DNA from 2 places in the Daeguia caeni genome. Region 1 is predicted to be linked to the other one. Evidence: predicted binding sites of a transcription regulator. Region 1 holds the regulator's gene; the other holds the start of a gene.
What was found. The regulator HrcA, encoded in region 1, represses chaperone genes, less so after heat shock. The targets are predictions, from matches to a motif close to GTTAGCACTCNCNNNNNGNGAGTGCTAAC.
Positions count from the first base shown of each region.

Region 1 (14,670 bases):
GGCCAGTCCGCTCGCGCGCAATTTGGCGCTTCTGAAAAGGCGGTTTCGGTTTTCCGTGCCGCGCAACGCCATTCCATCCGGGTGCGTGTTCTGAAGCTGGCCCTGCCTGTCCTGGCTGTGACGGTGGCTGCCATATTTTCATGGTTCACCTTTCTGGCCACGCCGCCGGCACCGGTCAAGCTTGAGATCAATACCGGCGGGGAGAATGGCAAGCTGGTGATGACCAGTCCGCATCTCAATGGCTATACCAAGGACAATCGTCCCTATTCGATGACGGCCGTCAAGGCCACGCAGGATCAGAAGAAGAACGGCACGATCGTGCTGGAAGGCATTTCCGCCGAGCTTCCGATTGGCGACAATGGCCGAGCAATGGTCAAGGCAAAGTCTGGCATTTATGATAATGCCAATGGACGTTTGCAACTTGATAAGGATTTTGTTGTTACGACAGACAATGGGCTGAAGGCAGTCTTGCGCTCGGCGGATATCAATCTGAAGAGTGGTCAGATCACTACCAACAAGCCTGTCCGGATCCAGACCGGCACCACGGAAATCCAGGCTGGTCAGATGCAGGTGAAGGACAAGGGAGCCGTTCTGATCTTCGAGAAAGATGTCCGCATGACGATCGACGGCAATACTGGTGCCTCGGACAGCAAGTCCTGATGACGGCGATTGTCTGGTTGACCATTGCCTGTTGCAGGGCAAGGCCGATGTCTGGAACAGGATTCTGAAACATTGAACAGAATTCCGGACCACATTATACCCCTTGTATCAAGGGATTCGAGCGGCTGATATGGCATGAGTGTCATGTTCGGAAGCGAAGGCGCTTTAAGGACTGAACGGAATATGAAACGCGAGACGGGCAAGATGGACATGGGCAGGAAGGCCCGCGCAATGCAGATTGGGCGGATGGGGCAGATTGGATTGATGGTTGTGGCGCTGGCTGTTGCCGCAACGCCGGTTGCCGTCTCGGCACAGGAAGCATCCAGCGGTGAACAGGTTCCGTTCGGCAGTCTGAAGCTTTCCAGCGGCAAGGATCCGGTCAAGATCGATGCTGACAAACTGGAAATGCGCGACAAGGAAGGCATAGCCATTTTCAGCGGCAATGTCTCGGTGGAACAGGGCGATGCGCTGCTCAAATCCGGCAAGATGATCGTCTATTACAACAAGGACTCCCAGAAACAGGGCGAAGGTGCATCACAGGGCGGAACGGCCGGCCTCAGCGCGTCGGGCATTGACCGTCTGGATGTCAGCGGCAAGGTCTATCTGAAATCCGGCACGCAGGTCGCAACAGGCGATCGCGGCACCTATGACGGCAAGAGCCAGGTTCTGGTTCTCGAAGGTTCGAAGGTCGTGCTGACGGACGGCGACAATGTCGCAACCGGCTGCAAGCTGACCGCTCATATGGATACCGGCAAGGCTTTTCTTGAAAGCTGCAAGGGCGCAGCCAAGAAGGGCCGTGTATCGATCATCATGTCACCAGGCGAGAAGCAGCAGAACGGTGCTGCGCCCAGCAAGAACTGATCGGGGTGCAGGTGGGACTGTTCTGGAACAAGAAAACCAAGACGCCTGAGGCAGAAGATGCTCCGGTCGCTTTTTCCGGTGCGCATGATGACGTGTTGCCAGAGCAGCCCGGCAAGGCAGAGCGGCTGAAGGGGACGCTGGTTGCACGCGGTCTGTGCAAGAGCTATCGCGGCCGTCAGGTCGTCAATGGCGTTTCCTTCGGGGTGCGTGCTGGCGAGGCCGTCGGCATTCTGGGGCCCAATGGTGCCGGCAAGACCACATGCTTTTATATGGTGACCGGCCTTGTGCCTGCCGACAGCGGCTCGATCGAGATTGACGGCTTTGATGTCACATCCATGCCGATGTATCGCCGTTCGCGTCTGGGCATTGGCTATCTGCCGCAGGAGGCCTCGATTTTCCGCGGCCTGTCGGTCGAGAACAATATCAAGGCCGTGCTTGAGGTGGTCGAAAAGGATCGCGCCAAGCGGGCAGCCGAACTGGATGCGCTGCTGGAAGAATTCCACATTGCCCATCTGCGCAAGGCACCGGCCATATCGCTTTCGGGTGGCGAGCGGCGGCGTCTGGAAATTGCCCGTGCGTTGGCTTCGCGCCCCAATTTCATGCTGCTGGACGAACCTTTCGCCGGTGTTGATCCGATTGCGGTTGCCGATATCCAGCAGCTTGTGCGCCATCTGACCAGCCGCGGCATTGGTGTCCTGATCACCGACCATAATGTGCGTGAGACACTGGGCCTGATCGACCGCGCCTATATCATCCATGCCGGTCAGGTTCTGACCCATGGACGCCCGGCCGAAATCGTCGCCAATCCGGATGTGCGCCGGCTCTATCTGGGGGATCAGTTCACGCTGTAAGGGCAGTTCCGGTCTTTTCTGTCCCTTGCCGTTTCATCAGGCCGCCCGTTGTTGCGGCCGGGATGGGGTGCGCATTCTGGAAAATCTGTCCCCTGTCATGATCCGCGACGATTTTCCGCTTCCCATCCATGCATGGGCAAACTAAACTCACAAGCAAGGATCATACCAGTTTCAATTTACTCTGGGCCGTGTATTATGGTTTTGTCTGGCTGGAGGAAGCGCCGGACACGGGGACCATCAATACAGGCTGCGGCCCGGTTTCATAGTATTGGGTCAGCATTGATAAAAATCCATCACTTTTTGCATGGCAATTGTCGGATTCGGCAATTGCAGTTGCAAAATGTGCAATAAATTGGGGTGTGACGCATTTTATGGCTTTATCGCCGAAACTAGATATCCGTCAGTCCCAGTCACTGGTGATGACGCCGCAGCTGATGCAGTCCATCAAGCTGCTGCAAATGACGCATGTCGAGTTGGAGCAGTTTCTGAACCTGGAGATCGAGCGCAATCCGCTGCTGGACAGAATCGAGGCAGCCAATGATGATTTTTCCGGCACGGATGCGCTGGAAGAAGCAGATGAACCGCTGGATGATGTCCAGCCTTCCGCCAATGCCGAAGGCGACTGGTTCAGGACAGAAGTCACGGACGATGCTGAAAGCCTTTCTTCCACCTTTGACAGTTCATTGGAAAACATCTTTCCCGATGATCCGGGCCAGAGCGATGTGGTGATGCCTGAACGCGACAGCGAATGGCATTGCCTTAATCTCGATGCACCGATTTCGACCGGCAGTTATGACATTGATCAGGTCACGGCCGTGCGTGTTTCGCTGCGCGATCATGTGGCCGAACAGATCGCGCTTGGCTTTGCCGACCCGGCTGATCGCTTTATCGCGACGGCGCTTGCCGATGCACTGGATGAAAGTGGCTATATGCGCGGCGATATCTACGCCATGGCCGAACAGCTTGGGGTGGAGACGGGCGAAATCGAACGGATCCTGCGCCTTGTGCAGGGCTTTGATCCGCCAGGCATTTTTGCGCGCGATCTGCGTGAGTGCCTTGCAATCCAGTTGCAGCAGAAGGATCGTCTTGATCCGGCCATGGCGACCCTGATCGATCACCTCGATCTGCTGGCCAGGCGCGATTTTGCCGCGCTCAAGAAAATCTGCAATGTGGATCAGGCAGATCTGTTTGATATGTTGGCGGAGATCCGCACGCTTGATCCCAAGCCCGGCGCGCAGTTCGAGGTCGCAGTGGCCGAGGCGATCGTGCCGGATGCGGTCATAACGCCGACCAATGAGGGCGGCTGGGCCATCGAGCTGACGCCTGCGGCCATGCCGCGCCTGATCGTGAACAATCAGTATTATGCGGAAGTCAGCGCCTCCGTGAAGGGCGAGGAAAAGACCTTTCTGTCGGACTGCATGCAGACAGCAAGCTGGCTGGTGCGCAGCCTTGACCAGCGTGCGCGGACGATCCTGAAGGTCACGCAGGAGATTGTCCGCCAGCAGGATGGCTTTCTGCGCCATGGCGTGACCTATCTCAAGCCAATGAATCTGCGCAATGTTGCCGACGCGGTTGGCATGCACGAATCAACCATCAGCCGCGTGACGGCCAACAAGTTTGTCGCCACGCCGCGCGGCGTGTTTGAAATGCGCTATTTCTTCACCGCCTCCATCGCTTCGTCTGAAGGGGGGGATGCGCATTCCTCGGAAAGCGTGCGCCATCGCATTCGCCAGATGATCGACGCGGAAAAACCCGATGACGTGCTGTCGGATGATGCGATCGTGGAGGCGCTGAAGAAGGATGGCATTGATATTGCTCGCCGCACCGTGGCCAAATATCGCGAGGCCATGAATATAGCTTCTTCCGTCCAGCGCCGCCGTGAAAAGAAGGCCATGGCGGCAGGCCGGCGCTAGAGCAGTTCAGGAAAAGTGGGCGCCGGTTTTCCTTCCGGAATTACTAAAATAAGAACGGTTCCAGTCTATTGCGGGATATTCATGCGGTTAAGCTGGCTGCAGCCGGATTGAGTTGTTCAATTCTTCGCGAGCGGGGTTTTTATCATGAATAATCTTGAAGCTTGACGCGTTTCATTCAAAAAAATGATTGGCCGTTCTGTGAAATCCACACGCATTGTCAGGAAATATGGAGCAATTGCCGGTTTGTGTGACAGTTTGCGCTGGTATTATTTGTTTCTACGGCTGATTTTTGATAACCATCTGTTAACAGCTGTAAAAAAATTGGAATGAACGCTACTTTGATGATGGTTGGCTTTGCGCTTCGCGCAGCTTGCGATTAGACTGCTTGTGTAATGCAACGCAAATGAGGTGTAACCATGACTCTGCGTGTATCTGGAAAGCATATGGAGGTCGGCGAGGCTTTTACGAGCAAGATCGTTGATCGGGTGAATAATGCGGTCGAGAAATATTTCGACCACGGTTTTTCCGGCCAGGTCACCGTTACCAAATCCGGTTCGCGTTATAGTGCCGATTGCACCTTACACCTTGATAGCGGCGCAACTCTTCAGGTCTCTGGCGAAGCCCAGGATCCGCAGCTGGCATTTGACATTGCGGCTGAAAAGCTTGAAAAGCGCCTGCGTCGTTACAATCGCAGATTGAAGTCGCGCAGTGTACAACAGTCAAATGCAGTCTATGATGACGTTGCATATCGTGTTATGGCACCGCTGCCGGAAGAGGATGAGGATCTTCCGGCGGATTATGCACCGACCATCGTTGCAGAATCGTCCGTTGCACTGCGCACCATGTCTGTGGCTTCAGCGGTCGTGGAACTGGATCTGATTGATCAGCCGGTTCTTGTGTTCCGCAACGCAGGCAATGATGAAGTGAATATTGTTTATCGTCGGGCCGACGGCAACATCGGCTGGGTCGATCCATCTACGGTCACCCGCCAGGCAACGTCACGCGCCTGACAGTAACCGGAGGCGCTCGCATGTTCCGCCAATGCGCGGTGTTTGCGAGCGCTTCTCCATAACGGATCCATTAGGGTTCGATTGAAGAAGGAACGGAGAGTATGGATCTCAGCGATCTGATTCAGCCGGGAGCAATCATCCCTGCGCTGAAAGCCAGCTCCAAGAAGCAGCTCTTGCAGGTATTGTCTGAAAAGGCAGCAGAACTGACCGGACTCCCTGAACGCGAAGTATTTGAAACGATTTTGCAGCGCGAACGCCTCGGTTCCACCGGCGTTGGCAATGGTGTGGCCATCCCGCACGGCAAGCTGGCCAATATCGACAAGATCGCCGGTATCTTCGCGCGTCTGGAAACACCGGTCGATTTTGAGGCTCTGGATGACCAGCCGGTTGATCTGGTTTTCCTGCTGCTGGCGCCGGAAAATGCCGGAGCAGATCATCTGAAGGCCCTGTCGCGTATTGCGCGCATGCTGCGTGATGCCGATACTGTGGCCAAATTGCGTGGCACGCGGGACGCTCAGGCACTCTATTCATTCCTGAAGGCGCAGCCGACAAGCAACGCTGCCTGATTTGTTCTTTCCGATATGCAAGGGCCGTCGCTCCTTTCGGGCGACGGCCTTTCTGTGCTTTCGGGCCGTTCCGGCAGGTGGCTTTCCGTCCGGAACGGCGAGAAAGGAGCAATGGACTGGAGCAATTCAGCATTTGCGTGAAAATCTGAATTGCTCTCGCTTTTGCACCCTGATGGACTTACTGCAGGGTGACGGTCTGCAGATCGTGTTCGCTTGCGCTGAGAAGGGCGGTGGCGCGCATGTCGGAAAGCACGATCGGTTCGCCGCTTGCGCCAAAGAGGGCCCAAAGTTCAAGACCCTTGGCTATGGGCGGCAGGGATGGGAAGCTGCGCGCCAGATCTTCGGAGCGAATCTTGCGCAGATAGGCAACTTCACCAACGCCAAGTCTGGCGAATTCGGTGTCTGTGAAGATCGGTCTGTTCATGGTCTTGGCCTCCATTTATGCGGCATGTCTTGAGCGACCATGCCGCCAAGAGCTGGTATTTGAGCGTGAGCCTTGCTCACTGAACCGGGCATGAACAAGCCCGGCGGGACATGCGCACATCAGACACGAGGATCAGTCGCCGTGATGCGCGCCATGCCAGTTTCATCTGCCAGACAATCGCCGGATGATGCTGTCACCATCTGCAATCTGTCCGGAAAGCTGAAATCAGAGCAGCCGCTTCAAGCATGCCGATCAGGGTGCTTCAGATTTCGCGGTCAATCCTTAACCGTAATGTTGATGCGCTTGACGAGCCGTTCCGGCTCCGGTCTGTCGAGGTCAATCGAAAGCAAGCCGTTTTTCAGTTCGCAGCCAATAACCCGCATACCGTCTGCAAGCACGAAGATGCGCTGAAATTGCCGCGCCGCAATGCCGCGATGCAGATAATCCCGTTCAGTATCGTCGTTCTGACGTCCACGGATGACAAGCTGGTTATCTTCCGTAGTCACTTCAAGATCATCGCTTGAAAAACCCGCAACCGCGAGCGTGATGCGCAGGCGTTCAGATCCGGTTTCACCGCGCAGGCGTTCAATATTGTACGGCGGATAGCCATCGCCGGATTTGGCGATGCGCTCCAGCGTCTTTTCCATTGTGTCAAATCCGAGCAGCAATGGGCTCGAAAATGGAGTCATGCGTGTCATATTTCAGTCCTCGTTGAAGCGACCGTATTGGAAAGCACCCTTACGGCGTCACTTTCCTGCATAAGATATGGCTTCTGATCCGCCGGACTTCAAGAGCACGCAATCGATTCCTGTTGACGAGAATGAAGACGGTTAACGTCTTGCTTCCGCAAGGGCGGCACGGAAGGCGGCCGCAAAGCTTTCGCGGTCATCCGGATTGAGAAAGCTGCCGATCAGCACCTGTTTTTCGCGCGAGACGACATGCATGGCGGCAATGCCCTTGACCTTGTCATCGCGGCCGATGCCGGTGCGCCGATGTACTCTGAAGCGCGTCCAGAAGGGATGAAAACTGTGCGTGGTGATCTTGCCGGACGGAGCGACCTGTTTGATTTGCAGTTCGCGCCGGGAGACGGAAATCTCCTCCCGCACGCGGGCGGCGCGATAATTCCAGCGAAAGGCGAGATAGATCGCCAGCACGTCCAGCCCGAAAAAGCCGAAGATCGGCCAGGCGCCGATCGACCAGAACAGGATGCCGATGAAAAGCCAGCAACTGATCAGCGCCGTCATCAGGATGAAAAAGCCCGTCTGCCCCAACGAACGATAGGGCACAAGCAGCGCCTGAAAAATGGGCGCATCATAGCGATCGGGATTGGCCCCGTCCGGGTGATATGCTGGCGCGGACAGGGATGATCCCTCAGGCTGAGGCATTCTGTCCGGTTGTGTCTTTCCGTCAGGATGAGACATGGCCACACGCAATATTCATTGGCACATGGATTGTACAGCGCAACCCGCTGCGACTATAGAGGCAAAATGCAAAACGCCAAAATCAAATCATCCATTTCTCCTGCCCCCGGCCGCAAGGCGCGCCGGGTTGCCGGCACGCTTTATACCGCCGACGAGATTGCCGAGATTTTCCGCCGCTTTTCGGTGCAGCGCCCGGAGCCGAAGGGCGAGCTTGAACATGTCAATGCCTTTACACTGCTGGTGGCGGTGGTGCTGTCGGCACAGGCAACGGATGCCGGCGTCAACAAGGCAACACGCGGCCTGTTTGCGGTGGCCGACACGCCGCAGAAAATGCTGGCGCTGGGCGAGGAAAAGGTCGGCGAATATATCCGCACCATCGGCCTTTGGCGCAACAAGGCGAAGAATGTCATTCTGCTGTCAGAAGTGCTGATCCGCGACTATGGCGGACAGGTGCCGGACAGCCGCGAGGAATTGATGAAACTGCCGGGTGTTGGGCGCAAGACGGCCAATGTCGTGCTCAATATGGCCTTCGGTCAGCCGACCATGGCGGTCGACACCCATATTCTGCGCATCGGCAATCGCATCGGACTTGCGCCGGGCAAGACGCCGGAAGCGGTCGAGGATATTCTCGTGCGTGTCATCCCGCTGCAATATATGCAGCATGCGCATCACTGGCTGATCCTGCATGGGCGCTATATCTGCAAGGCGCGCAAGCCCGAATGTGCGAAATGCGTCATTGCCGATATCTGCAAATCGCCGGAAAAGACCTGCGATGTGCCAGCCTCGCTGGTTGAACTGCCGCCTCAGGCCTGAGCAGATTCGCGCCGGCAAATCGCCTTGTAGAGATGGATCATCATGGCTGCTGCGAAAAGCGGGGTGAGCAGGTTGAGCAGCGGAACCGCCATGAAACATGCAATCGGCAGGCCGGCCAGAAAGACGGTGACGCCATGTCTTGCCCTGAGCGCCTTGGCATCGGCCTCGCTGCGAAAGCGCATGGCGGCAAATTCAAAGAATTCGCGGCTGAGCAAATAGGCGTTGACCATGAAAAAGGCGATCAGGTTGACGCCGGGTATCAGCAGCATCAAGAGCGCTGCAATATTGCCGAGAATGACGACACACAGAAACTTGAGCGATACGACCATGGAGCGCATCAGCGGAAGGGCCGTGCCGGGGCTGTCATCCGGATAGTCCTCGCGCTCAATGACTTCTGCCACATCGTCCAGAAACAGTCCGGCGACCAATGCCGTGATGGGGGCAATCAGGAGAGCCAGCACGAAGGCAAGACCAAGGCCCGCAATGATGGCCGCAACGATACCAAGCCAGCCAGCCCAGTCGGGCATGCCCGGCAGGATCTGTTCCAGCCACGGCCAGCCAAAGGAGAAAAACATCTGCCTGATGGAAATCCACAGGCCGACGAGCAAAAGCAGCGTCAGGCCGAGCGACTTCCACAAAACGGAGCGGAATTCCGGCGTAAACAGGCGGCTTAGGGCTTTCAACGCTGCATCAAGGATCATTTTGGCTTCGTCCTGGCAATTGACGCTGATGAGATAGGTATGCCGGTTTTCCCCCGCAAGGCATAACTGTTGCCGGGCAGGCTAGCCAAAGGTGTTGCAAATCGCTAAACCGGCACTACATGACAGCGGCATGTTTGCCGCAGGTAACAAGGGGAGCTACCGGACAGCTCATGGCTACGTACGACGTTCTTTGCATTGGCAATGCCATTGTCGATATTCTGGCGCGCACGGATGACGCCTTTCTCGAAGCAAACGGCATCATCAAGGGTGCCATGAATCTGATCGACGCCAGCCGCGCCGAACTGCTCTACAAGCGCATGGGACCTGCCACGGAAATGTCCGGTGGCAGCGCAGGCAATACGGCGGCAGGCATTGCTAGCCTTGGCGGCCGTGCTGCCTATTTCGGCAAGGTGGCGACCGACCATCTTGGCCGTGTTTTCTCGCACGACATTCGCGCGCAGGGCGTTGCCTTTGATACGCGCCCGCTGGAAAAAGGTACGCCAACCGCCCGCTCGATGATTTTCATCACGCCGGATGGCGAGCGCTCGATGAACACCTTCCTCGGTGCCAGCGTCGAATTCGGCCCGGAAGACGTGGAAGCCTCCAAGGTTGCTGATTCGAAAGTGACCTATTTCGAAGGCTATCTGTGGGATCCGCCGCGCGCCAAGGAAGCTATTGTCATGGCATCGAAGATTGCGCATGAAAACGGCCGCAAGGTTGCCATGAGCCTGTCTGATCCCTTCTGTGTCGACCGCTACCGCGATGAGTTCCTGACGCTCATGCGCCAGCGCATGGTTGATATCGTCTTTGCCAATGAAGAAGAGGCAAAGTCGCTGTACGAGACGCAATCGCTTGATACGGTTGTCACGGCACTGCGGCATGAATGCTCGCTTGCCATCATCACCCGTTCGGAAAAGGGCGCCGTGGTCGTTTCAGGCCAACAGACCCATTATGTTCCGGCCATCGAGATTGAAAGGTTGGTGGACAGTACCGGCGCAGGCGATCTGTTTGCCGCCGGCTTCCTCTATGGCTATACGCAGGATCGCTCGCTGGAAGATTGCGCCCGTCTTGGTGCGCTTGCCGCAGGCACGATCGTGCAGCAGATGGGCCCGCGTTCGCAGGTAAGCCTCAAGGACGTGGCAAGGAAAGCAGGCCTCCTCTGACGGGGCAGCAAGGCTGATCCGGGCCATTGGCAGGCTTGGTTGCATCAACGCACGATCCGGTCGCGCAGGAGTTCTTCTGCCGTGCGGCCGGGCCGGCTTTTATAGACCGGTAATGTCCAGCCGAAATAAAGCGCGCCGCCCCGAACGATAAAGGCAAGCAGCCCCGATGTCAGCGCCGTGATGATCGGATTGATGCCGAACCAAGCCAGAATCACATAGAGACAGGCGCCCGCAAAGGCGGCCGTGATATAGATTTCGCGCCGCATCAGCACGGATGGTTCACCTGCCACCATATCGCGCAATATGCCGCCAAGTGTTGCGGTGAATATGCCGGTGACGATTGCCACGGGTGCGCCAAAGCCAAAATCAAGCCCCTTTGCCGCGCCCATTACCGTATAGGCCGCCATGCCGATGGCATCGAGCCACAGAAGCAGGCGGTAGCGCGATTCGACACGGTGCGCGGTGAAATAGACGATGATGGCGGCAAGCGTTCCCGGCAGCAGATAGATCGGTCTCTCGACCCAGAACACCGGTGTACCCAGCAGAAGGTCGCGCATGGTACCGCCGCCAATGCCGGTGATATTGGCCAGGAAAATGAAGCCGATAATATCAAGCTGGCGGCGCGAGGCCGAAAGCGCGCCTGTTGCGGCAAATACAAAAACACCGATGTAATTCAGGAACTCAAAAAGCGTCACGTCGCGGCCTTCCGTGTGAAATGGTGCCGGGGCCAAGCCACAGGTCAGCGGCGGCACGCGCATTTGCTATATGGTGATAGTCGTCAAATTTTGACCGGGATCAAATAAAAAGCGGCGGACAATGCCGCCGCTCTGTTCGCATTCGGTTTGCAACAATATCAGGCGTTGTCTTTGCCGGCCTCGTCATTGGCTGCAGCCTTGGTCTCGCCATTGGCGGCAGCTTTCGGGCCCCCTTTGGAAACGCCAACCAGCGCCGGGCGCAGCACGCGGTCGCCAATGGCATAGCCGGCCTGCACGACCTGAACAACCGTATTGCTTGGCAGATCCGGGTTTGGCACCTCGAACATGGCCTGATGGAAATTCGGGTCGAATTTCTGGCCTTCCGGTTCAAGCTTGGTCACGCCATGGCGTTCCAGCGTCTGCAGCATGGCGCGTTCGGTCATCTCGACGCCTTCGGCCAAAGCCTTCAGATTGGAATCCGTTTCCAGCGCATCGGTCGGAATGGCTTCAATGGCGCGGCGCAGATTGTCGCAAACCGACAGCATGTCGCGCGCGAAATTGGTCACTGCATAGGCGCGTGCATCCTGCACGTCGCGCTGGGTGCGCTTGCGCAGGTTTTCCATGTCGGCGGCAAGGCGGAGAAGCTGATCCTTCAGCTCGGCATTGTCCGCCTCAAGCGCAAGGATGCGGTTTGCGGTTTCATCAGTTTCAGAAACGGCTTCATCTTCAGCGGCTTCGGCCATGGCTTCGGCCTTGCGCGCCTTGAGGAATTCGTCGGCAGCCCGGCTCAGTGCTTCGCGGTCGCGTGGATTGTTGATGTCGCGCTGCTCAAGATCGGACTTTGTGGATTTGTTCTTTTCGTCGGCCATACTTCTCTTCCGTCTCGAATATCGTGTCTTTGACCGGGATATCGAGTGTCAGGTCAATAAAATCAAGGTCTAATTTGTAAACTTGTCAGCTCTGTCATCTAGCGCAGCAGGCGCGAGACGATCTGTGCGGTGTAATCGACCATAGGAATGATGCGCGCATAATTGAGCCTTGTCGGGCCAATCACGCCAAGCGCGCCAATGATGCGCTGTTCGCTGTCGCGATAGGGCGCGACCACCAGCGATGAGCCGGAAAGCGAAAACAGCTTGTTTTCAGAGCCGATGAAAATGCGCACGCCAGAGCCTTCCTCGGCCAGATCAAGCAGCTGGATCATGCCATCCTGCGTTTCGAGATCGTCAAAGAGATGGCGCAGGCGCTCAATATCTTCCTGGGCGCTGACATTTTCCAGAAGATTGGCGCGGCCGCGCACGATCAACCGGGCAGGCTGGTCAGAGCTGGCACCGCTCCACACCGCAAGGCCCTTGGCGACAAGCTCCTGTGAAAGCTGGTCAAGCTCGATGCGGGTCTGTTCATAAAGCTTGCGCAAGGCCGCGCGTGCTTCTGACAGGGTTTGGCCCTGAATATGCGCATTAAGGAAATTCGAGGCCTCGGTAAGCTGCGAGGCGGTGATGCCGGCCGGCAGGTCGATGACGCGATTTTCCACATCGCCATTTTGCATCACCAGAACGGCAAGCGCGCGCGTCGGCTCAAGGCGGACGAATTCAATATGTTTGAGCGCCCCTTCTGTCTTGGTGGCAAGCACAAGACCCGCGCCGCGCGACAGACCCGAAAGCACCTGGCTTGCTTCGGTCAGGAGGCTTTCAACCGAATTGCTGGCGCTTGCGGCGCTGACCTGTGCTTCGATGGAGCTGCGCTCATCCGGTGGCAGGTCGCCGACCTCCAGAAAGGCATCGACGAAAAAGCGCAGGCCAATATGCGTCGGCAGGCGACCGGCAGAAACATGCGGCGCATAGATCAGCCCCAGATGCTCCAGGTCACTCATCACATTGCGGATGGTGGCAGGAGACAGGGATTGGGGCAGCAGGCGAGACAGGTTGCGTGACCCCACCGGTTCGCCGCCGCTCAAATAGCTTTCGACGATCAACCGGAAAATGTCGCGCGACCTCTGATCCAGCGCATTCAGTAATTGATGTTCCGGTTGTTTGATCATGATCCTGTCTTTGGGAACCCACTATTTCCGGCATAAATATAGGCTTGAACCCTTTGTCGTCAAAGGGGGTGGCGCTGTAATTCATGCCGTTTCATGATAACTGGGCATAGTATTGGTCATTGTCCGGCAAAACGCCTTTCTATTTTGTCGTGTTGCGCCTAAAAAGCCGCAACAGGATATTTATAGAGGAAAGATCATGCGTCCATCCAATCGCGCTTTTGACGAAATGCGCCCCGTCTCCTTCGAGTGTGGCGTCTCCAAACATGCGGAAGGTTCGTGCCTCGTCAAGTTTGGCGATACGCATGTGCTGTGCACTGCAAGCCTTGAGGAAAAGGTGCCGGGCTGGATGCGCAATTCCGGCAAGGGCTGGGTGACGGCGGAATATGGCATGCTGCCGCGTTCAACCGGCGAGCGCATGCGCCGCGAGGCTGCCGTCGGCAAACAGGGTGGGCGCACGCAGGAAATCCAGCGTCTGATCGGCCGTTCGCTGCGCGCAGTCGTTGACCTGCAGGCGCTGGGCGAATTCCAGATCACGGTGGACTGCGATGTGCTGCAGGCTGATGGCGGCACGCGCACGGCTTCGATCACCGGCGGCTGGATTGCGCTTTACGATTGCCTGCGCTGGATGGAAATGCGCCAGATGGTCAAGGTCGAGAAGGTGCTGAAGGACCATGTTGCCGCCATTTCCTGCGGCATTTATGAAGGCACGCCGGTGCTTGACCTTGATTATGCCGAAGATTCATCAGCCGAAACCGATGCCAATTTCGTCATGACCGGCAAGGGCGGCATTGTCGAAATTCAGGGCACTGCGGAAGGTGCGCCCTTCTCGGAAGAAGAGTTCAGCGCGCTGATGCGGCTTGCCCGTGGCGGCATTGATCGCCTAGTATCGCTGCAGAAAATGGCTGTCGCCTGACACTGGACGGGCGGCTTTTCGGGGGAACCGGAAATGCAGGCTGCCCGCATTCTTGAAACCGCGCTCTATGTCCGTGATATCGCCGAGGCGGTGCGTTTCTACCGCGAGGTGATCGGACTTGAGCCGGTTGGCAGACAAAACGAGCGCAATGCCTTTTTCCGCTGTGGCGACGGCATATTGCTGCTGTTCAAGGCGGAAGAAAGCCTGAAACCGGCACAGCCCGGCCAATTGCCTGTGCCAACACATGGCGCAACCGGGCCGGGGCATGTCTGTTTTGCAGCAGAGGGCGATGAAATCGATGCGTGGCGCCAGCATCTCAAGCGCCATGGCATTGCCATTGAGGCTGATTTTTCCTGGCCGAATGGCGCGCGCTCGATCTATTTTCGTGATCCATCCGGCAATTCGCTGGAAATCGCCGAACCGGGACTCTGGGGCTGAAAAGGCCTGAAAAGATTATGGGAATGAAAATGACAAGGCTGGAAAAAGGCAAGCTGGTCCTTGCCTCGCACAATGCAGGCAAGCTCAGGGAATTTGACGGGCTGCTTGGCCCCTTCGGCTTCGAGGTGGTCTCCGTTGCAGCACTCGGCCTGCCGGAGCCGGATGAAACCGGCACGACCTTTGAGGAAAACGCCTATATCAAG
Region 1 covers NZ_JBHSEL010000044.1:85,346-100,015, reverse strand. Annotated here, with positions in the region: gene lptC (LPS export ABC transporter periplasmic protein LptC) at 1-660, shown strand, start outside; gene ACFO1V_RS05540 (LptA/OstA family protein) at 844-1,521, shown strand; gene lptB (LPS export ABC transporter ATP-binding protein) at 1,533-2,372, shown strand; gene rpoN (RNA polymerase factor sigma-54) at 2,744-4,285, shown strand; gene hpf (ribosome hibernation-promoting factor, HPF/YfiA family) at 4,702-5,295, shown strand; gene ptsN (PTS IIA-like nitrogen regulatory protein PtsN) at 5,397-5,861, shown strand; gene ACFO1V_RS05515 (BQ00720 family protein) at 6,040-6,285, opposite strand; gene ACFO1V_RS05510 (Hsp20 family protein) at 6,561-6,983, opposite strand; gene ACFO1V_RS05505 (DUF2244 domain-containing protein) at 7,116-7,670, opposite strand; gene nth (endonuclease III) at 7,773-8,519, shown strand; gene ACFO1V_RS05495 (sulfate transporter family protein) at 8,510-9,220, opposite strand; gene ACFO1V_RS05490 (adenosine kinase) at 9,391-10,383, shown strand; gene ACFO1V_RS05485 (trimeric intracellular cation channel family protein) at 10,428-11,078, opposite strand; gene grpE (nucleotide exchange factor GrpE) at 11,237-11,947, opposite strand; gene hrcA (heat-inducible transcriptional repressor HrcA) at 12,046-13,116, opposite strand; gene rph (ribonuclease PH) at 13,313-14,029, shown strand; gene ACFO1V_RS05465 (VOC family protein) at 14,063-14,467, shown strand; gene rdgB (RdgB/HAM1 family non-canonical purine NTP pyrophosphatase) at 14,497-14,670, shown strand, end outside.

Region 2 (14,670 bases), on a different contig from region 1:
GCGGTCAGCTTAATGTGATCAAAACAGTCGGAATAGATAGCGCTGCAATGACAGATTGTTTATCAGGATTGGACAATCGGGCGATCAATCAGGGGCAATCATGCGTTCTGCCCGGACAAGGCTGTCATAGTCTTCTGGGCTGATCAGCCCGCTTGCAAGCGCCTCTTCGCGCAATGTTGTGCCATTTTTGTGTGCCGCCTTGGCGATTTTTGCCGCATTGTCATAACCGATGGCCGGAGCAAGTGCTGTCACCAGCATCAGCGAACGGTCGAGCAATTCTGCAATGCGTTCCGGATTTGGTTCAATGCCTGTGACACAATGATCGGCAAAGGAAAGCATGGCGTCGCTCAAAAGCCGGATTGATTGCAGCACATTGAAGGCAATCACGGGCTTGTAGACATTGAGTTCAAAATGGCCCTGACTGGCGGCGACGGAAATGGTCGTCTGGTTGCCAAAGACCTGTGTTGCCACCATGGTCAGGGCTTCGGCCTGGGTCGGGTTGACCTTGCCGGGCATGATCGATGATCCGGGCTCGTTTTCCGGCAGCACCAGTTCGCCAAGACCGGAGCGCGGGCCGGAGCCGAGCAGGCGAATATCATTGGCAATCTTGAACAGATCCGCTGCCAGGGCATTGAGGCTGCCGTGCAGGTTCAGGATCGCGCCATGGCTTGCCAGCGCCTCAAACTTGTTGGGCGCGGTTTTGAACGGAAGGCCGGTGATGGTGCTCACTGCCTTGGCAAAGCCTGTATCAAAGCCGAGAGGTGCATTGAGGCCCGTGCCGACTGCGGTGCCACCCTGGGCAAGCAGAAAGACATCGCCAAGTGCCCGTTCAATGCGGTGGCGGGCATAATCAAGCGCTGCGCGATAACCGGAAAATTCCTGCCCGAGTGTTATGGGTGTTGCGTCCTGCGTGTGCGTGCGGCCGATCTTGATAATGTCGCGAAACGCTTCTTCCTTGGCTTTCAGCGCCTGGGTCAGGTGCTCAAGGGCGGGATAAAGCCGGTTGACCGTTTCCAGAGCGGTGGCAATATGCATGGCCGTGGGGAAGCTGTCATTGGATGACTGGCTCATATTGACATGGTCGTTGGGGTGAACCGGCTTTTTCGAGCCCATTTCACCGCCCAGAAGCTCGATGGCGCGGTTTGAGATGACCTCATTGACATTCATATTGGTCTGCGTGCCGGAGCCGGTCTGCCAGACGACGAGCGGAAAATGCTCGTCGAGCTTGCCTTCAATCACTTCGTTTGCGGCAAAGATGATTGTCTTGGCAAGGGTCGGGTCAAGCTTGCCCAGGGCCATGTTGGTCTCTGCTGCCGCGCGTTTGACCATGCCCAGCGCATGAATGAGCGGCAGTGGCATAGGCTCGCCGCCAATCCTGAAATTCTGCAGGGAACGCTGGGTCTGCGCGCCCCAATAACGATCTGCCGGAACCTCTATGATACCGAAGCTGTCTGTTTCCTTGCGCGTGGCGGTCATGGTTGCAACTCCGGTCAGGTTCAGTTCAGGCTTTGATCATATTCAATCGTTCTCGTCGTCACCATCATCGGTTTCGACGATCCAGGCGGTCGGTTCGATCCTGCGCTGTGTCCTGCTGTCGATGAAAGTCCACCAGCCTGCATCATTTTCGTCCCATTGTCCGCCTGATGCGCGCAGGCGGTCAAGGGCGCGATATTGAGCGATGGATTCATTGCGCTGATCGTCATCATCCGTCCAGACGACGGTTATCTTGCTGCCATCCATCGGGGCACTGTCAATCGGCATTTCCTTGCGCACGCAGCCCTCCATTTTCATGGCTGAGAAATATTATCAGAAACATAGGGCAGAGAAGACAACATCTCAAGACAAGGCATGGTCTTGGAGCGCGGACAGCTGATATTCAAGGGAATGCAAGGCCTGGACGGTGTGGAAAGGTAGGCTAACGCCTACCTTTCCTGTCGCCGGAGACAAGACCTCCCCTGTGCGGGGGCATATAGGAGGTCTACGCGTGGTAAGCAGCACAATGTGCAGTATATGTCAATGATATATTTCTAATTTATAATAATTGTCAAAACTTGCGCGGATAGAAAAATATTTCCTGTGCATAGTCATTAGGAATTAATTCAAGAAAAGCCGAAATCTATAAAATAAAACTTTTCTCGCTGTGCAGTTTTGCTGAAGCCAGAGGCTGCAGATTTCATCTTCCTGACAGGCTTGGAACTCGCTGGAAGCGATTCACAATCGTTATGAAAATTCCGATATCTGGCGGGATATGTGTTGTTGCAGCGGGTACACTGTCTGTTTCATGCAACGAGCCGTTTACCTTGAGCTGATCGCATAAAAAACCTGCACCGCTTTTGCGGTGCAGGTCTTGTTTTCAAGCGTCAGCTTTATGGACTTAGAAGTCCATGCCGCCCATACCGCCCATACCGCCTGGCATGCCGGCAGGAGCTGCGTCCTTCTTCGGCAGTTCAGCGATCATGGCTTCGGTGGTGATCAGGAGGCCAGCAACCGAAGCTGCGTTCTGCAGAGCGGTGCGGACAACCTTGACCGGGTCAACGACACCAGCCTTGATCAGGTCGCCGAATTCGCCATTGGCGGTGTTGTAGCCGAAGGTTTCGGACGAGTTTTCAAGGATCTTGCCAACGATAACCGAAGCTTCTTCACCAGCGTTGGTCGTGATCTGACGAGCGGGAGCCTGGATTGCACGACGGACGATGTTGATACCAGCTTCCTGGTCAGCATTTGCGCCCTTGACGGTGATCTGGGTCGAAGCGCGCAGCAGGGCGGTGCCGCCACCTGGGACGATGCCTTCTTCAACCGCAGCGCGGGTTGCGTTCAGGGCGTCGTCAACGCGGTCCTTCTTTTCCTTCACTTCAACTTCCGTTGCACCGCCAACGCGGATGACTGCTACGCCGCCAGCGAGCTTGGCAAGGCGTTCCTGCAGCTTTTCACGGTCGTAGTCAGAGGTGGTTTCTTCGATCTGCTGCTTGATCTGGGCAACGCGAGCGTCGATTTCAGCCTTCTGACCTGCACCGTCAACGATCGTGGTGTTTTCCTTGGTGATGGAAACCTTCTTGGCACGGCCGAGCATGTCGAGCGTGACGGATTCGAGCTTGATGCCGAGGTCTTCGGAGATAACCTGACCACCGGTGAGGATGGCGATATCTTCGAGCATGGCCTTGCGGCGATCGCCGAAGCCAGGAGCCTTGACGGCAGCAATCTTCAGGCCACCGCGCAGCTTGTTGACAACGAGGGTTGCCAGAGCTTCGCCTTCAACATCTTCGGCAATGATGAGAAGCGGCTTCGAGGTCTGAACAACAGCTTCGAGAACCGGCAGGAGAGCCTGAAGGTTCGAGAGCTTCTTTTCGTGCAGCAGGATGTAGGCGTCTTCGAGCTCAGCCACCATCTTTTCAGGATTGGTGACGAAATATGGCGAGAGGTAACCGCGGTCGAACTGCATGCCTTCAACGACTTCCAGTTCGGTTTCGGCGGTCTTGGCTTCTTCAACCGTGATGACGCCTTCATTGCCAACCTTCTGCATGGCTTCAGCAATCATCTTGCCGATTTCTGCTTCGCCATTTGCAGAGATGGTGCCAACCTGGGCAACTTCTTCAGAGGTGTTGATCTTCTTTGCCTTGCTGAGCAGGATCGAAACGACTTCGTTGACAGCAAGATCAATGCCGCGCTTCAGATCCATCGGGTTCATGCCGGCAGCAACTGCCTTGGCACCTTCCTTGACGATGGCCTGGCCAAGTACGGTAGCGGTGGTGGTACCGTCACCAGCAGTGTCGTTGGTCTTGGATGCTACTTCGCGCAGCATCTGTGCGCCCATGTTTTCGAACTTGTCTTCCAGTTCGATTTCCTTGGCGACCGATACACCGTCCTTGGTGATGCGCGGAGCGCCGAAGGACTTGTCGATAACGACGTTACGGCCTTTCGGGCCGAGCGTTACCTTTACAGCGTCAGCAAGGATATCGACGCCGCGCAGCATCTTTTCGCGCGCAGTGCGACCGAATTTTACGTCTTTAGCAGCCATGTTACTCTCCTGGGAATTTCCCGCTCAGATAGGTATGATGATTTCAGGAATGGACTATGCGCCCCGTCGACCAATCGCCGACGATCGGCGTCAAATCAGCCAACAATACCCAAAATGTCGGATTCCTTCATGATCAGCAGGTCTTCGCCGCCGATCTTGACTTCCGTGCCTGACCACTTGCCGAACAGAACACGGTCACCAGCCTTGACTTCGAGCGGAATCAGCTTGCCAGACTCGTCACGTGCGCCAGCGCCTACAGCAACAATTTCGCCTTCTTGCGGCTTTTCCTTGGCGGTGTCTGGAATGATGATGCCGCCAGCAGTCTTGGCTTCGGATTCGACGCGGCGAACAACGACGCGGTCGTGAAGCGGGCGGAACTTGATATCAGCCATGGTATAACCCTTGGTGTTATAGACGTTGAACCCTGTGGACGGATCAACCGATCCGCTGTGCTGTTAGCACTCATCCCGTGCGAGTGCTAACGTGGCCTTGAGATAGAAGTCGTACTGGCGTTTGTCAAGGATGGGTGACATTTTTTTGATGACTTGAATGAAGAAAGGGTACTTTCTTCATTTCTGTGAGGCCGATCATACGCGATTGTACAAAAATCATTGTAAAAACAATGATATGGTGCGTCCGCATCTGATGGCGGCATGCGCTTTGCATCGCACATGTTTTCTGCAGATGGGGCCTTTCTTCACCCTTTTCAAGGTCGTGTCCTTCAAAATGTGGCTTGACTGGCCATCATGCCCTGAAAGCTGGAAAACTGGTTAACAAGGTATAGCCATGTGCTTTTTGTATTATCAATCAGGCAAACGTGGTGACACATGGCCCGGCTTGGTTTAGAGGAAGCGCGGGTCACAACAGATGGCCATTGGCTGGATAACTCTTGAGGGTAAGATGAAACTGCCACAACACCTTGATGATCTCACCGATCAGTATGATGTGCTTTTCTGTGATGTGTGGGGCGTCATTCATAATGGTGTGGCATCGTTTCCTGCTGCCATCGATGCGTTGAAGCGCGCCCGTGCCAAGGGGCTGACGGTTGTTCTCGTCACCAATTCGCCGCGCCCGCATCAAGGGGTTATCAAGCAGATCACCCAGCTGGGTGTTCCGGCTGATTCTTATGACCGTGTGGTGACATCAGGGGATGTGACGCGCGAGCTGATCGCGGAAGGTCCGCGCAAGGTTTTTCATATTGGTGGAGATTTCGAACACGCCATCTTTGATGGTCTGGATGTCGAGCTTGTCGAGGAATATGAGGCAGGTGGCGTTGTCTGCACCGGCCTTTATGACGATGAAACCGAAACGCCGGATGATTATCAGGAACTGTTGCTGCGCCTGCGTTCACGCAATCTGCCTTTCGTTTGCGCCAATCCGGACATCAAGGTCGAGCGTGGCTCGCGTCTTGTCTGGTGTGCTGGCGCCATTGCGCGCGCCTATAGCCAGCTTGGCGGCCGCACACTGATTGCCGGCAAACCGCATCGCCCGATTTATGATGCGGCATTGCACGCGGCAGAAATGCTGCGCGGCAAGCCGGTCGATAAGAGCAGGATTCTGGCGATTGGCGATGGCATATTGACCGATGTGAAAGGGGCTGCGGATTATGGTCTGGACGTGCTTTATATTTCCGGTGGCGTCCATGCTGCCGATTATGTCGAGGACAACAAGATCAATCATGCGCGTCTTGAAGCCTTCTTGCAAAAGCATGGCCATGTGCCCATCGCAGCCTTGCCTGCACTTGTGTAACTCTTTTCCTGAAATTGCCTGACAGATTGAAAGACAGACGCTGCCCATGACCACCATGCCTTTCCAGCGCCTTTCCGGAATCGATGCCGTACCAGAACAGCTGCAACATTGCGTGGTGGCGATTGGCAATTTTGATGGCGTGCATCGTGGTCATCAGGCTGTTCTGGAGCGTGCACTGGAACAGGCCAGGCGCGACAATCTGCCAGCCGTGGTTCTGACTTTCGAGCCGCATCCGCGCAGCTATTTCCGTCCGAGCGAGCCGGTTGACCGTCTGACGGATGCTGCGGCCAAGGCTGAGATCCTGCGCATCATGGGGTTTGATGCGGTGATCGAACAGCCTTTTACGGCTGATTTTGCCGCGCGCACGGCAGAAGATTTCGTGCAGCATATTCTGGTGGAAAAGCTGCATGCAAGCTTTGTCGTCACGGGCTATGATTTCCACTTTGGCAAGGGACGCACCGGAACGCCGCAATTCCTGCAACAGTCAGGCGCTGCGGCAGGTTTTGGTGTCGTGCTGGTTGATGCCTTTCTTGATGAAGGCGGCATGCAGATTTCATCCACGCGCGTGCGCAATCTTTTGCATCAGGGAGAAGTGTCTGAAGCGGCCGGCCTGCTCGGCTATCGCTATCGCGTGCGCGGCGAGGTCATTCATGGCAAGAAGCTTGGCCGCAGCCTTGGTTTTCCGACAGCCAACATGATGCTGCAAAGCAGGACGGGGCTGAAATATGGCATTTATGCCGTGCGTTTCCGCCGCGCCGATGGCAGCCTGCATGATGGCGTGGCCAGTTTCGGCAAGCGGCCTACCGTCGATGAAGATGGCGTGCCTTTGCTGGAAACCTATCTGTTCGATTTTTCTGGCGACCTTTATGGCGAGATCGCAACCGTGTCGCTGTTTGGCTTCCTGCGCGGTGAGGAAAAATTTGACGGGCTTGATGCGCTGGTGGCGCAGATCAGGCGCGATGAAGAAGAGGCGCGGGCACTGCTTGCAGGTGCAAAACCGCTTTCTCTGCTGGATAATCAGCTGTCTTTCAGTTAAACCCATATCATTGGGGTGTTAATCCTAATTTTACAGATTCTTATGAGAAATATGCGGGGCCGGTCACATCGGCAAGTATTGCGTTGGGAGTATCAGGTGGTTCGTTCAGTCTATGTGGCTCTGATGGCGGGCGTTGCTTCATTGCTGTTCCATGCGCCTGTAATGGCCGCAGACGCACAAGATGTGTCTGCGGCGCAGAATGCTGAAAAACCACGCAAATATTTCTGGTCTGGCGACTGGTATCTCAAGGTTGGGGCTGCGGGGTTCTATGCGCCAAAATTTGATGGCAGCAAGAGCTATCGTCTGTTTGGCGAGCCATTGTTTGAACTGGGGCGTCAGGGCGAGGCGGAGCGTTTTTCCTCGCGCAATGACAATATTTCCTGGGCGCTGATCGACAATGACCGTTTCCGCGTCGGTCCGGTAGGACAGCTGGTTTTCAAGCGTGGTGATACGATCAAGGGTCTGAATGACACGAAATTTGGCGCTGAGGCGGGTGTCTTTGTCGATGTCTATCCGACCGACTGGATGCGCGTGCGCAGCGAAGTGCGCCATGGCATTGTCGCGCATAATGGTGTCGTGGCCGATTTTGCCGCCGATGCCTTTTATGATGTCACGCCAAAAATCCGCATTTCCGGCGGCCCGCGCGCAACTGTCGCTTCGAAAGACTATTTCCGCACCTATTATGGTGTGAATGCAGAGGAAGCGGCTGCATCGGGGCTGAGCGAATACAAGCCATCTGGTGGCCTGCAGTCGGTTGGCGTTGGCGGCGCAATCACCTGGGCGACGACGGAAAAGATCGATACCAGCCTGTTTGCCGAATATAGCCGTCTGCAGGGCCCGGCAAGAGATTCGAGCATTGTGAAGGAGCGCGGCTCGGCCAATCAGTTCCTGGTTGGTGTATCGGCGACCTATCGCCTTGATTTTTCCATCGACTGAGAAATGTGTCAGCACCGGCGGAAAATCAGCGGCAGGGTGACAGAATATTGCGCCCTGCCTCTTTATTCCTGATCGTGCGGTTGCTAAAAGCGTGCGCATGATGACAGATTTCAGCCTCGTCATAACGGCCATACGAATTATTGGCCCGGCCTTCCGATCGCCGCGCTGATGTTGCACTCGGCAATATCTGGCAGGAAGGTCCGGGAACGAACCGCTGTAACTTGCAGTCCCTGAATATCTGAGATTTCCCCCGCCGTTTCAGACGGGTTTGACAGGCAAACATCATTATGAGCGACACACGTATCGATTATTCCAAAACCCTTTATCTGCCGCAGACCAACTTTCCGATGCGCGCAGGCCTGCCACAGCGCGAGCCGCTGCTGGTGGAGCGCTGGGAACAGATCAACCTGTACAAGAAGCTGCGTGAGCAGTCGAAGGACCGCCCGCTTTATGTGCTGCATGATGGCCCACCCTATGCAAACGGCAACATCCATATCGGCCATGCGCTGAACAAGATTCTGAAGGACGTGATCACGCGTTCGTTCCAGATGCGCGGATATAATTCAAACTATGTTCCGGGCTGGGACTGCCACGGTCTGCCGATCGAATGGAAGATCGAGGAAAAATATCGCGCCGCCGGCAAAAACAAGGACGAAGTGCCAATCAACGAATTCCGCAAGGAATGCCGTGAATTCGCAACCAGCTGGATCAAGATCCAGTCGGAAGAATTCAAGCGTCTGGCGATTCTGGGTGATTTCGAAAACCCCTACACGACGATGAATTTTCATGCAGAAGCACGCATTGCCGGCGAGCTTCTGAAATTCGCCACCTCCGGCCAGCTTTATCGCGGCTCCAAGCCGGTCATGTGGTCGGTGGTTGAACGCACCGCGCTCGCCGAAGCCGAGGTCGAATATCACGATGTTGAATCGGATATGATCTGGGTGAAGTTTCCGGTTCTAGGCGTAAATGCGCTCGCTTGGGGAAACGCCGAAAAGAGCTTTTCTGATATTCAAGATCTATCTGGGGCGTTTGTCGTCATCTGGACGACGACGCCATGGACGATTCCGGGTAACCGCGCTGTCGCCTATTCGCCGCGCATTGAATATGGCCTTTATGAAGTTACGGCCGCCGAAAATGACTTTGGTCCACGTCCGGGTGAAAAGCTGATTTTTGCCGACAAGCTTGCGGCGGAGTGCTTTGCCAAGGCCAAGCTTGAATTCAAACGTCTGCGCACCGTTTCCGCCGAAGAACTGGCGGGTTTGACTCTGGTTCATCCGCTGAAAGGCTTTGGCGGTGGCTATGAATTCACCGTTCCGTTGATTGCCGGCGAGCATGTCACCGATGATGCCGGTACCGGCTTTGTCCATACCGCGCCAAGCCATGGCCGCGAGGACTTTGAGGCCTGGATGGATCATGCGCGTGAACTGGAAGCGCGCGGCATTGATACGGCCATTCCGTTCCCGGTTGATGATGCCGGCTTCTATACCAAGGATGCGCCGGGCTTTGGTCCGGATCGCGAAGGTGGGCCGGCCCGCGTCATTGATGACAATGGCAAGAAGGGGGATGCAAATGAAGCTGTCATCAAGCAGCTCATTGCTCATGACAGGCTGTTTGCTCGCGGTCGTCTGAAGCATTCCTATCCGCATTCGTGGCGCTCCAAGAAACCGGTGATTTTCCGCAATACGCCGCAATGGTTTGTCTATATGGACAAGGATCTGGGCGATGGCACGACGCTGCGGTCGCGCGCGCTCAAGGCGATTGACGAGACCCGCTTTGTGCCGCCTGCCGGCCAGACCCGCCTGCGCGCGATGATCGAGGCGCGTCCGGATTGGGTTCTGTCGCGTCAGCGCGCCTGGGGCGTGCCGATCTGTGTCTTTGTTGATGAAGACGGCAATATTCTCCAGGATGAAGCGGTCAACAAGCGCATTCTCGATGCGTTCGAGGTCGAAGGGGCGGATGCATGGTTTGCCGAAGGCGCACGTGAGCGCTTCCTCGGCGAACGTGCCAATGAGCCATGGATCCAGGTGCGCGACATTCTCGACGTCTGGTTTGATTCCGGTTCCACCCATACTTTCACGCTGGAAGATCGCCCGGATCTGAAATGGCCGGCAGATATCTATCTCGAAGGCTCTGACCAGCATCGCGGCTGGTTCCATTCCTCCCTGCTTGAAAGCTGTGGCACACGTGGTCGTGCGCCTTATGATACGGTCATCACCCATGGTTTCACCATGGATGAGCAGGGCAAGAAAATGTCGAAGTCGCTCGGCAATACGGTGACGCCACAGGATGTCATCAAGGAATCGGGTGCCGATATTCTGCGTCTGTGGGTGATGACCACCGATTATTGGGAAGATCAGCGCCTCGGCAAGAGCATCATTCAGACCAATATCGATGCCTATCGCAAGCTGCGCAACACGATCCGCTGGATGCTTGGCACGCTGGCACATGATGAAGGCGAAAACCTGCCGCATGCCGAGCTGCCAGAGCTTGAACGGCTGATGCTGCATCGTCTGGCCGAACTCGATGAAGTTGTTCGCAGCGGCTATGATGCGTTTGACTTCAAGCGTATTGCGCGTGCGCTCATTGATTTCATGAATGTCGAGCTTTCGGCTTTCTATTTCGACGTGCGCAAGGATGCGCTTTACTGTGATGCACCGTCGAGCAAGCGCCGCAAGGCAGCCCTCCAGACCGTGCGCGCGATCTTCGATCATCTGACTACCTGGCTTGCGCCAATGCTGCCCTTTACCATGGAAGAGGCCTGGCTTGAGCGTTATCCACAGGCCCTTTCGGTTCATGCTGAGCAATTCCGCGTCGTGCCGGCTGAATGGCGCGATGATGTTCTGGCGGAAAAATGGCGCAAGGTTCGCGCGGTGCGCCGTGTGGTCACCGGCGCGCTTGAACTGGAGCGCGCCGACAAGCGCATTGGTTCGTCGCTGGAGGCAGCGCCTGTCGTCTATATCTCGGACAAGAGCCTGAGCGATTCGCTTGCCGGTCTGGATTTCTCGGAAATCTGCATCACCTCTGGCATCACGATCCGCGAAGGCGAGGCGCCGGAAGGAGCGTTTACCCTGCCGGAAGTCAAGGGGGTTGGCGTTGTGCCGGCCCGCGCGACGGGTAAGAAATGCGCCCGTTCATGGCGTTACACGGAAGATGTCGGTTCGGATCCGGAATTCCCGGATGTTTCGGCCCGCGATGCCGAGGCCCTGCGCGAACTCAAGGCACTGGGCAGGCTTGAGGCCTGACCAGACGGGACTGCCCGTGGAGCAAGGCTTCACCGGCAGTTCAACATGGTGATTGCCGCATGCGGTTCACTCATGTACAAGGTTTCCGGCGGTTAATTCCGGTTTTGCCTTGGAGTTGCCCGTTTTTAATGCAAGAGCGGAGTAAAAACTCGTTTTGTTGAAGGCCGACAGGCATAAAAGAAGTGGCGCTTATGAAGATTGAGGGACGCGTTCTGGTTTTGATGACGGCCGTAGCGGGGCTATCGCTTTCGGGCTGCGTGTCATCACCGACCTATGGTACAGACAAGTCGGCTGGTGCCCAGCTCCTGGACGATGTGTCCAATATGGCCACCTTTGGTCAGGGCAAGAAGAAGGCGGCCATCGATTACAAGCCGCGTCCGGAACTTGTGCGCCCTTCGCCGGATCAGCGCGGTCAGGTTGCCACCTTGCCGCCGCCACAGGAAAAGGTTGCCTCGAGCGAAAATGGCAACTGGCCGGAATCGCCGGAAGAACGCCGCAAGCGTTTGCGGGATGAAATTACCGCAAATCGTGACAAGAATGGCTATGTTTCGCCGGTCGAGCAGGATGAAGTGCCGGGCCAGAAATATGGCGTCCTGCCGGGTGGCAACAGCCGTATGGCAGACCATGAATCGCATTTGCCCAAGACCGATCCGGAGCGGATCGCGGCCCTGAAAAAGGCGCGTGAGGAACAGTTGCGCGGTTCATCGACAACCCGGCGTTATCTGAGCGAGCCGCCATTGGCCTATCGTCAGCCGGCTGCAACGGCTCCTGTGGGCGAACTGGGAGAGGATGAAGCCGTCAAGGAACGTGCCCGCAAGAAAGCCGCCGGCAAGAAGGGCAGCTGGCGCGATTACCTGCCCTGGAACTGATCAGACCTTTTGGTTTCGCGTAAACGGCTGCGAATGCATTCGCAGCCGTTTTCTATTTATTTAACTTGTTCATTGTATTGCAGTCATGAAATATCCATCGCGATATGATTTATATCAAGCAGTTTCAGGAAAATCGCCCCCCGGTTTTCCGTCCGGAACCGTGAAAACAACATGTCAGGGCGATTCAGCGTTCCATGGGTCTGAATTGCTTCGTAGGAACAACTGGTTGGTGATTTGTGGAGTTTGACGAATCAATGCGTGACAAAAGCACGATCTGGGACAGTCCAACCTCTTTTGGTTCCGTCAGCCGTGCATTCCATTGGGTGATGGCGCTGATGTTGTTCTGGCAATTTGCCTCGGTCATCCTGCGTGCCGTGGCGAAGGATACTGCTGTCTACAAGCTGTTCTGGTCTGCCCATTTCCAGCTTGGTTTTGCCATTCTTGTTCTGGCCATTCTGCGTTCCATCTGGGGCTTTGCCAATCTCAGCCGCCGCCCGCAGCTTGAGGGCGTGACCGGCATGCTGGCGACGCTTGTCCATCTTCTGATCTATGGTCTGATGCTGGCGGTGCCATTTGTTGCGCTGCTGCGCAATTATGCCAATGACCGTGGCTTTTCATTCCTGGGTATTCAGATCTTTGGCCAGACGGGCATGAAAAACTCGGAACTTGCCCTGGTTGGCAACTGGCATGGGTTCATGGGCTGGGTTCTGCTTGTGCTGGTGGTGGGCCATGTTGCCATGGCGCTGATTCATCATTTTGTCCTGCGCGACAATACGCTGCGCTATATGGCTGGACCGCGCCAGGCGGTCTGATTGGGGTAAACCATGCATCACGGCAAGGTGGTTGCCCGATTATCCGGCGTCACGCTTTGCACGGAAGAAATCCCTGAGAATGGCGCCGGCTTCGCTTTCCGCGAGGCCGGTATAGATTTCGGGGACATGATGACAGGTGGGCTGGGTATAGAACCGTCCGCCATGTTCCACGCCGCCTCCCTTGGGATCGGATGCGGCATAATAAAGCCTGCGAATGCGGGCGAATGAAATGGCCGCCGCACACATGGCGCATGGCTCCAGCGTCACATAGAGATCGCAGTCAACCAGCCGTTCTGACCCCAGCAGGCTGCCTGCCTGCCGGATTGCCAGCATTTCCGCGTGCGCGGTCACATCATTCAGTTCGCGCGTGCGATTACCGGCGCGGGCGATGATTTCGCCTTCGCGCACAAGTACCGCACCGATTGGCACTTCGCCACGATCGGCCGCCAGACGCGCTTCCTGCAGCGCCATTTCCATCGGCTGCAGCCTTTTGCGGCTTTTCAGACTGCCAGCTTTTTCCATTTGCACTCCAATTCATCATTCTTGCGGAAATTTCACTCGCAAGGCATGGAGTGATTTGTTACTGCATAATTCCCGAAATCGAAAACGATTTGCGAACGGAATTGAATGGCGCTCCCCTATCGGCCTGTATTCCAGCCATGATCGCGGTGAAGCGCTGGCGCTGCTGAAAGGCCAACCGGATGACAACTGAAGACAATAATGAAGGCGGCAAGCGTCCTATTGGACGCAAGGGCCGTCCGGCTGGTGCACGAGGCGATGCACCACGTGGCGAAAGCACGGACAGGAAAGGCGCACGCCCTGCACGCAAGACACAGCGTGTGCCGTCTGCGGATGATGAGGGCACGGAACGCGTAGCCAAGCGTCTGGCGCGCGCAGGCATTGCCTCACGGCGTGAGGCAGAGACGATGATCGCGGCCGGCCGCATTGCGGTCAATGGCAAGGTGCTGGAAAGCCCGGCAGTCAATGTCAGGCGCACCGATATCATCACCGTGGATGGCAAGCCGCTGCCGCAGGCAGAACGTACCCGCCTCTGGCTCTATCATAAGCCTGCCGGACTGGTAACGACGACGCGTGACCCGGAAGGTCGTCCGACGGTTTTTGATGCGCTGCCGTCCGATATGCCGCGCGTCATGTCTGTGGGTCGGCTTGACATCAATACGGAGGGTCTGCTGCTGCTCACCAATGATGGCGGTCTGGCGCGTGTTCTTGAACTGCCGTCAACCGGCTGGCTACGCCGCTATCGCGTGCGCGCGCATGGCAAGGTGACACAGCAACAGCTGGATGAGCTGAAGCACGGCATTGCCGTCGATGGCGTGTTCTATGGCAGCGTCGAGGCAGAGCTCGAACGTGTTCAGGGCGCGAATGTTTGGATTTCCATTGGCCTGCGCGAAGGCAAGAATCGCGAGGTCAAGAATATTCTTGGAGCGCTTGGTCTCGCGGTCAACCGCCTGATCCGCGTCTCCTATGGCCCGTTCCAGCTTGGCGATCTGGAAGAGGGCGCTGTGCGTGAAATCAAGGGGCGGACGCTGCGCGATCAGCTGGGTGAACGGCTGATTGAAGAATCGGGGGCGGATTTTGATGCGCCGGTTCTGCATGCCTTTTCCAATGCGCCTGTCAAAGGGCGTACGGCGCGTGAACTCTCCGAAACGGCAGGTGAACGTCCACGCAAGGAACGCGAATGGATTTCGAGCACGCCTGAACACCGCCGTCCGCGTGCGGTAAGGTCAGAGCAGCCAGAGCCACGCCGCCGCGGCAGTGCGAATGTCTGGATGGCGCCGGGTGCGCGCCCGAAGACTGAAAAGGCAAGCGCCAAGACGGCAACCAGAACGACTGCGCGGGTTGAACATCAAGAACCGCATCGTGCAGCCCGACTGAGCGCGGACATGAAGATCCGTCCGCGCCGCCTTGATGAACGGGCAGGTGAACAGGACGGCAAGGAAAAACGCGCCGAGCGACGTCCGGGCAAGCGCGAGCGCGCAGATTTGCGCTC
Region 2 covers NZ_JBHSEL010000117.1:17,597-32,266, reverse strand. Annotated here, with positions in the region: gene fumC (class II fumarate hydratase) at 85-1,476, opposite strand; gene ACFO1V_RS11985 (hypothetical protein) at 1,519-1,773, opposite strand; gene groL (chaperonin GroEL) at 2,375-4,015, opposite strand; gene groES (co-chaperone GroES) at 4,111-4,407, opposite strand; gene ACFO1V_RS11970 (TIGR01459 family HAD-type hydrolase) at 4,916-5,764, shown strand; gene ACFO1V_RS11965 (bifunctional riboflavin kinase/FAD synthetase) at 5,811-6,800, shown strand; gene ACFO1V_RS11960 (MipA/OmpV family protein) at 6,924-7,736, shown strand; gene ileS (isoleucine--tRNA ligase) at 8,024-10,978, shown strand; gene ACFO1V_RS11950 (hypothetical protein) at 11,170-11,847, shown strand; gene ACFO1V_RS11945 (cytochrome b) at 12,102-12,659, shown strand; gene ACFO1V_RS11940 (nucleoside deaminase) at 12,699-13,181, opposite strand; partial or broken gene ACFO1V_RS11935 (pseudouridine synthase) at 13,319-14,670, shown strand, end outside.
Region 2: groES (co-chaperone GroES) is a predicted target of HrcA. The motif match lies at 4,470-4,498, and genes of this name have one in related genera.